2 linked regions of the Syntrophotalea carbinolica DSM 2380 genome follow. Each later gene encodes a partner of the first gene's protein in a complex. Links are inferred from orthologs where the notes say so. Each region holds a gene or a part of one and is shown on either strand. Other genes may lie near its edges. The genes, in order: tsaE and tsaD.

The links.
Region 2: the proteins of tsaE (region 1) and tsaD are in contact, whole or in part, in a crystal structure (PDB 6N9A), measured with the Thermotoga maritima proteins. The link is inferred for Syntrophotalea carbinolica DSM 2380 from one-to-one orthologs. Residues at the interface, in WP_004082108.1 of Thermotoga maritima: Leu37, Gly38, Lys46, Lys57, Val59, Lys60, Ser61, Thr63, Phe64, Thr65, Leu66, Met67, Val69, Pro71, Tyr82, Arg83, Leu84, Asp86, Asp88, Phe89, Asp93, Ile128, Asp130, Glu131, Arg134; in WP_004082750.1 of Thermotoga maritima: Cys10, Asp11, Arg49, His50, Leu82, Gly84, Gly135, Gly136, Glu154, Thr155, Leu156, Asp157, Asp158, Ser159, Glu162, Asp165, Lys166, Arg169, Leu170, Tyr175, Lys213, Thr214, Leu217, Tyr218, Gln221, Arg222, Asn324.

Annotation. Positions count from the first base shown.
Region 1 is NC_007498.2:1,175,910-1,179,042, reverse strand. Bases 321-3,133 are described here. They hold tsaE (tRNA (adenosine(37)-N6)-threonylcarbamoyltransferase complex ATPase subunit type 1 TsaE), read right to left. Parts: upstream 2,062-3,133; coding sequence 1,579-2,061; downstream 321-1,578. Other genes in these bases: PCAR_RS05830 (pyridoxine 5'-phosphate synthase), read right to left, coding at 2,939-3,133; acpS (holo-ACP synthase), read right to left, coding at 2,551-2,937; PCAR_RS05840 (CBS domain-containing protein), read right to left, coding at 2,065-2,514; PCAR_RS05850 (aspartate kinase), read right to left, coding at 321-1,358. Also shown: cimA (citramalate synthase), read right to left, coding at 1-82; more of PCAR_RS05850, read right to left, coding at 126-320. UniProt on the Escherichia coli protein: Required for the formation of a threonylcarbamoyl group on adenosine at position 37 (t(6)A37) in tRNAs that read codons beginning with adenine.
Region 2 is NC_007498.2:2,162,936-2,166,211, forward strand. What follows is about bases 281-3,236. They hold tsaD (tRNA (adenosine(37)-N6)-threonylcarbamoyltransferase complex transferase subunit TsaD), read right to left. Parts: upstream 2,295-3,236; coding sequence 1,266-2,294; downstream 281-1,265. Other genes in these bases: rsmA (16S rRNA (adenine(1518)-N(6)/adenine(1519)-N(6))-dimethyltransferase RsmA), read right to left, coding at 281-646; PCAR_RS10245 (DUF2062 domain-containing protein), read right to left, coding at 643-1,140; PCAR_RS10255 (PhoH family protein), read right to left, coding at 2,349-3,236. In the rest of the region: more of rsmA, read right to left, coding at 1-280; more of PCAR_RS10255, read right to left, coding at 3,237-3,276.

The sequences.
Region 1 (3,133 bases):
TTTTATCCTCGACCAGAAAGGATATCTCTTCGGCCTGGGTGCCATCTCTCAGGGTGGTATCGTACAATCGAATCGCAGTCATTGCATTACCTCTTGGCTGCAGCCGGGTATCCAGCGGAAACCCCTTATTCGGCCTTGCTATCTTTTTTATCCAGACCAAAAGCCTGGTGCAGTACACGAATTGCCAATTCCGTATATTTGGCATCAATAACACAGGAAACTTTGATCTCGCTGGTTGAGATCATCTGGATGTTGATACCTTCCTGGGAAAGAACCCGGAACATCTTGCTGGCAATCCCGGAGTGGGAACGCATTCCGACCCCGACAATGGATACCTTGGCGATATTTTCATCGCTGCGCACACCGGCCGCACCGATTTCCCGGGCGGTTTCCTCGACGGCCTTGAGAGCCTTCTTGAAATCGCCGCGCGGCACTGTGAAAGTCAGATCGGTAAGTCCGTCGTTGGACACATTCTGGATAATCATGTCAACGGTAATATTCGAAGTGGTCAGGGGAGTGAACAGCTTGGCGGCGACACCAGGCTTGTCAGGCACACCCATCACGGAAATCTTCGCTTCGTCTTTATTGTATGTAACGCCCGAAACCAGAACGGTTTCCATATCCTCGTCCTCCTTGGTAACCAGGGTCCCTGGATTATCGTTAAAACTGGAACGCACGTGCACGATCACGCCGTATTTTTTGGCGAATTCCACCGAACGTATCTGTAATACCTTGGCTCCGAGGGAAGCCATTTCGAGCATCTCGTCGTAGGAAATTTTCTCGATTTTGGTGGCATCCGCCACAATCCGGGGATCGGTCGTATAGACGCCGTCCACATCGGTATAAATCTCACAGACATCGGCTTTAAGAGCGGCGGCCACCGCGACGGCGGAGGTGTCGGAACCGCCCCGTCCCAGGGTGGTGAGGTTGCCGTCATGGTCGATACCCTGGAAACCGGCTACGACAATGATCGTGCCGTTATTGAGATCTTCACGGATATTCTTGTCGTCGATGCTTTCGATACGCGCCTTGCTGAAAGTGCTGTCCGTAAAGATGGGAATCTGATGGCCCAGATAACTTTTTGCCTTGTAACCCATGGACTGCAAACACATGGAAAGCAAAGCAATAGTCACCTGTTCGCCCGTCGACACCAGTACGTCATATTCACGTTCACTGGGAAAATCGCATAATTCATTGGCCAGAGCCACCAGTTTATTGGTTTCTCCGGACATAGCCGACACAACCACGACCACGTCATTTCCGTCGTCGTAGGTTTTGGCAACGCGCCGGGCGACATTGCGGATCCGGTCAACATCACCGACCGATGTCCCCCCATACTTCTGTACTACCAGGGCCATAGTCCCCTTCCTCCTTTTCAATATGGAAAACCAGGCGTTCAGGCAGAATGCGGTAGCAACCCCACCCCATGGAAACGTCTCGAAAGTCCTGAATCCGAGACTGTCTCCGGCCTGTCAACCTGCTTATACGATCCGTATTTCACATGGCAAACCAAAGCCGATAGAATGCAGCCTGGTTGCCTTTTTACAAACAATCCCGTTTGTGGATGCAGGCATGGTTTCAACCCTGCGATTGCCAAACGGATTGCAACGCCTCCAACAGAGTCTCGCCCGTCGGACCGACAGCGCAAAAACGAATGGCCCGCATATCGGGACCCCGATGCTGAATCCGGATAGCAAGATAGGTCGGGCACAGATCGTCAAAACGATCGGCCCACTCCACCACGGCGACCCCGTCTCCGGGCAGGTATTCCTCCAACCCGAGATCCTCCAGTTCGCTGGGATCCGCCAGCCGGTAAAGATCGAAATGATAAAGCGGCAAACGTCCCTCATACAAATTCATCAAAGTGTATGTCGGGCTGACGATCGGCTCGCTTTCAGGAATGTCCAAGCCGCGGGCGATACCCTGGGTCAGACAGGTTTTACCCGCGCCCAGGTCACCGCTCAAAAGCAGCACGACAGGATCTTTGATCACCTGGCCCAAACAACGGCCGAGGCGTCTGGTTTCTTCCGCCGAGGCGGTATCGAGAATCCACTCCGACACGGTTTAGAGCTCCATGTTGCGAATGATATCGAGCCGCGCAACGACCCCCAGCAGTTTACCTTCCTGCACCACCGGCACCATATGTACCGACTTTTCCAGCATCACGGCGACAACCTGGGAAACCGGTTCGTCAGGCGAGCAGGTCGCTACATCGGTGGTACAGATTTCCCGCACCTTCTGGGCGGTCATTTTCTTTACCTGCTCGGCGAAACGGTCTTCGCTCTCCAGATAAACGACCCAGTCGAACAGGGATACGACCGTCGGGATATGCAAGGGCTTATCCTGGGCAACGAGATCGGTCTCCGTCACGATACCCTGCAACATGCCTTCGGAATCGACCACTGGCATGGCGCTGACCCCGGTCTTGACAAACAAACGGGCCAGCTCATCGACGCTGGTTTCCATGGAAACCGTATGTACTTCGCTGGTCATGATATCACGGGCTTTCAGCATGATCATATCCCTTTCCGGATTGGAGACAAAAGCGGATCAGTTACCCTCGAACACGACAGTGGCAAAAGCGTAATCCCCATCATGGCTGCACGACAGCAGCAGACGGACGTGGCCACGGTCTTCAAACAGGCGGGCGGCCTCGCCATCCAGAACCAGGTCGGGCTTCCCCTCCGGATTGCGCACCACCGCCATATCCTGCCAGCGGATACCATAACGCAGTCCGGTTCCAAGAGCTTTCAAAAAGGCTTCTTTGGCGGCAAACCGTACGGCGAAATGGGGCGCAGGATCTTTCTTGGCCAGGCAGAAGCTTCGCTCCTCCTCGGTGAACAACCGTTCAAGGATGGCGGTCTTCCCGGCCTCCAGAAACCTCCGAAAACGCTGAATGCGCACCAGATCGTTACCCAACCCGCTCAGATACGGCATGTCAGGCCCCGCCGACCAGATCCTTCATTTCCCGCACCGCCCGGTCCATACCAACCAGAACGGCTCGCGAAATAATGCTATGGCCGATATTGAATTCCCGAATGCCGCCGATAGCTGCGACCGGCTGAATATTGAAATACGTCAATCCGTGACCGGCATGAACCAGCAGGCCCAGCTTGTTGCCGGCCTTAACCGC
Region 2 (3,276 bases), 990 kb from region 1 along the record:
GCAGAGTTTTGCGCCGCTGGGCAAAGGCGGCCTTGACGACGCGTCGGAAAAACTGCTGATCCTCGACGACAATGCGCGGTTGCGCCAGTGCATCGAAACACAACACAGCCGAATGGACTTTCGGTGGCGGGTAAAACGCGCCGGGAGGAACGCGCAAGACACGGCGGATATCGAACCACACCTGGCACAATACGGACAGAATGCCGTAATTCTTGCTGCCGGGACCGGCACACAGTCGCTCTCCGACCTCCTGCTGGAACATCAATACCAGGCGCGAAAAAAGATGCCGGTGATCGAGGATCTTAAAAACAATCTGGCTGGAGATATTATAGGGCAGATTGGCGATCAGCTTATACGGCGGATCGGTCAAAAGAGCCGTCCAATCCAGCTTCAGGGCATCCCCGAGATGTACAACAAGCTTGTCCTCATCGCGGGCCTGCAAGCCGGCCCCAAGATCCCGATCGATCTCGATGACATGCAGTCTGGCCACCTCCGGCAACAACCGGTCGGTCAACGCTCCAAGGCCGGGACCGATCTCCAGCACCCGGTCCTCAGGCTGCAAATCGGCCGCCGCGAAAATCCCGTCGACAACCTGGCGGTCCTGCAGAAAATTCTGTCCGAAACGTTTTTTGGGACGGTGATTCATGGCCCTTCTTTCTGTCTGCGCCGAGGCCGTCGGGGCCAGCGGGGTATTTTCCAGGTTTGCGTTATGGGAATAATGCGAATAGCGGCGAGATAGACCGTCATGGCGGTCAATGCAGCCCATAACAGGCTGCCGACACCGAGGGGCAGCAACACTTCCCAACCGAGGCTTTTCAATGCGGAAAAACTCAAAGAGGCCGGTATGTGGACATAATCCATATTCAACAATACGCGTCCGGATTCATACTCGAGGGCATAGATGAAAGGCGCGGTAAAAGGATTCGTCACCCAGACGCCCAACACGGCGGCGAACTTATTCTCTTTGAGCATCACGGCCAGGCAAACGGCCAGCAGCATCTGAAAACCGAAGGTCGGGGTCAGCCCGATAAAAATACCCAGAGCCAAACCTTTGGATATTTCCTCAGGAGCACCGCGCAGACGCAGAAACCGTACAACCAATAATTTGATTTGCCGAACCAGAGGCCATCGCCTATACATGCGGTTCCATCCGTTCGTGACTAGCCTGTGCGGGAAGTGGCGTCACATCTCTCTGAAAATGTCAGGTCTTGCAAAAACACACCAACACCCTCGCCAACCGAAAAAAGTCAGGGGCAGAGCACAAGCTACCGGCAGGGCTGTGGCCAACCGGCCTGATCGAGGGGCCAATTGGACCGGGCGTTGAGATCCAGATCGGAGGTACAGCCCCCCGCAAGGTAGGCGTCTCCGGCAACACCGAGCATGGCGGCATTATCCGCGCATAAGCCCGGGCTGGGGAAAAATACCTGGAATCCTTCTTTAGCCGAACGCTCCCCCATCATGCGACGCAGTCCCTTGTTGCAAGCTACGCCACCGGCCACCACGATGCGTTGCAGCCCTGTTTCCCTGGCCGCCCGCAGGGTTTTTTTGCAAAGTACTTCGACCACCGCCTGCTGAAAACTGGCCGCAACATCGCGAAGATGATCCCCTTCGATGGGACCTTTCTGACTTTGCGCATAATACAGCAAGGCGGTTTTGATTCCGCTGAAACTGAAATCAAAGTTGGGTTTTTTAAGCAACGGCCGTGGAAAATCGAAGGCCTTGGGATTGCCCTCGGCGGCCAGCCGATCGATGACCGCACCGCCGGGATAACCGAGCCCCAGAAGCTTGGAGACCTTGTCGAAAGCTTCCCCCGCGGCGTCATCGAGGGTCCGGCCGACAATCCGGTACCGACCGATACCGTCGACGCGATAAAGGTGGGTATGCCCCCCTGAAACAGCCAAAGCCAGATAGGGAAACGGGACATCCTGCTCCAACAGAGGCGCCAGAATGTGCCCTTCCATATGATGAACGCCGACCAGCGGGATATCCAGCGACATGGCCATGGCCTTGGCCATGGACAAACCGACCAGCAAGGCACCCACCAGACCGGGACCGCGCGTTACGGCGATGCCTTCGATATCGCCAAGCGCAACCCGGGCCTGGCGCAAAGCATCGTCGACCACCACCGCCACAGCTTCCATATGTTTGCGCGAAGCCAGTTCGGGGACGACACCGCCATACAATGCGTGAACGTCGATCTGCGATGCAATGACATTCGACAAAACCTGGCGGCCGTCACGTACGACAGCCGCCGAAGTTTCGTCACAGGAAGATTCAAGGGTCAACAATAACATGAAACAGGGTCTTCTTTCTGAACCGGCAGCCCGTAAATCGAGGCATGCAGAAAATCAAAGCAGATTGGCCGCCAGTTCCGCCAACGGCGAACGCTCTCCGCGCATCAGGGTTATGTGCCCGGCAATGGATTGATTTTTGAATTTTTCCACGGCATAGGTCAGGCCATTACTCGATGAATCGATATACGGATTGTCAATCTGATACGGGTCGCCCGTCAGGACGATTTTGGTCCCTTCCCCGGCACGGGTGATGATCGTCTTGATTTCGTGAGGCGTGAGGTTTTGCGCCTCGTCGACAATCATGTACTGTTTAGGAATGGAACGCCCTCTTATATAGGTCAGGGGTTCGATTTCCAATATCCCCATTTCGACCAGCTCCTTGTAACCGCGCTTGCGCTTGCCGTGCTCATCGACCATGCCAAGCAACAATTCGACGTTATCGAAGATCGGTTGCATCCACGGAGCGAGCTTTTCCTCGACGTCGCCGGGCAAAAACCCGAGATCCCGACCGAGGGGAAAGATGGGCCGCGACACCAACAGGCGACTGTAACTGCCTTCATCGGCCGACTTGGCCAAACCCGCGGCAATGGCGAGCAGAGTCTTGCCGGTGCCGGCCTTGCCCACCAGGGTAACGAGCTGGATGTCATCGTTGAGCAACAGATCGATAGCGAATTGCTGTTCGCGATTGCGCGGGGTAATGCCCCACAACCCTTCCTTGGGAGGTTTAATCAGCGGTAAGACCCGTCCCAGGGCGGCATCGTAGCGCCCCACGGCCGTATGGGAGGTATTGCCCTCGTCGACCAGGGTCAAACACTGGTTATCGAAAAAATCACCGTCGACATCGATATACCCCTGACCGTAGAAGCGGTCAACCTGCTCGCGGGGCAGAACCGCCTCGTCCATACCGGAGTAGAGTTCTTCTATGGAAACCTTGTCCGACTCGTAATCCTGGGCATTAAGGCCGACGGCATCGGCCTTGATG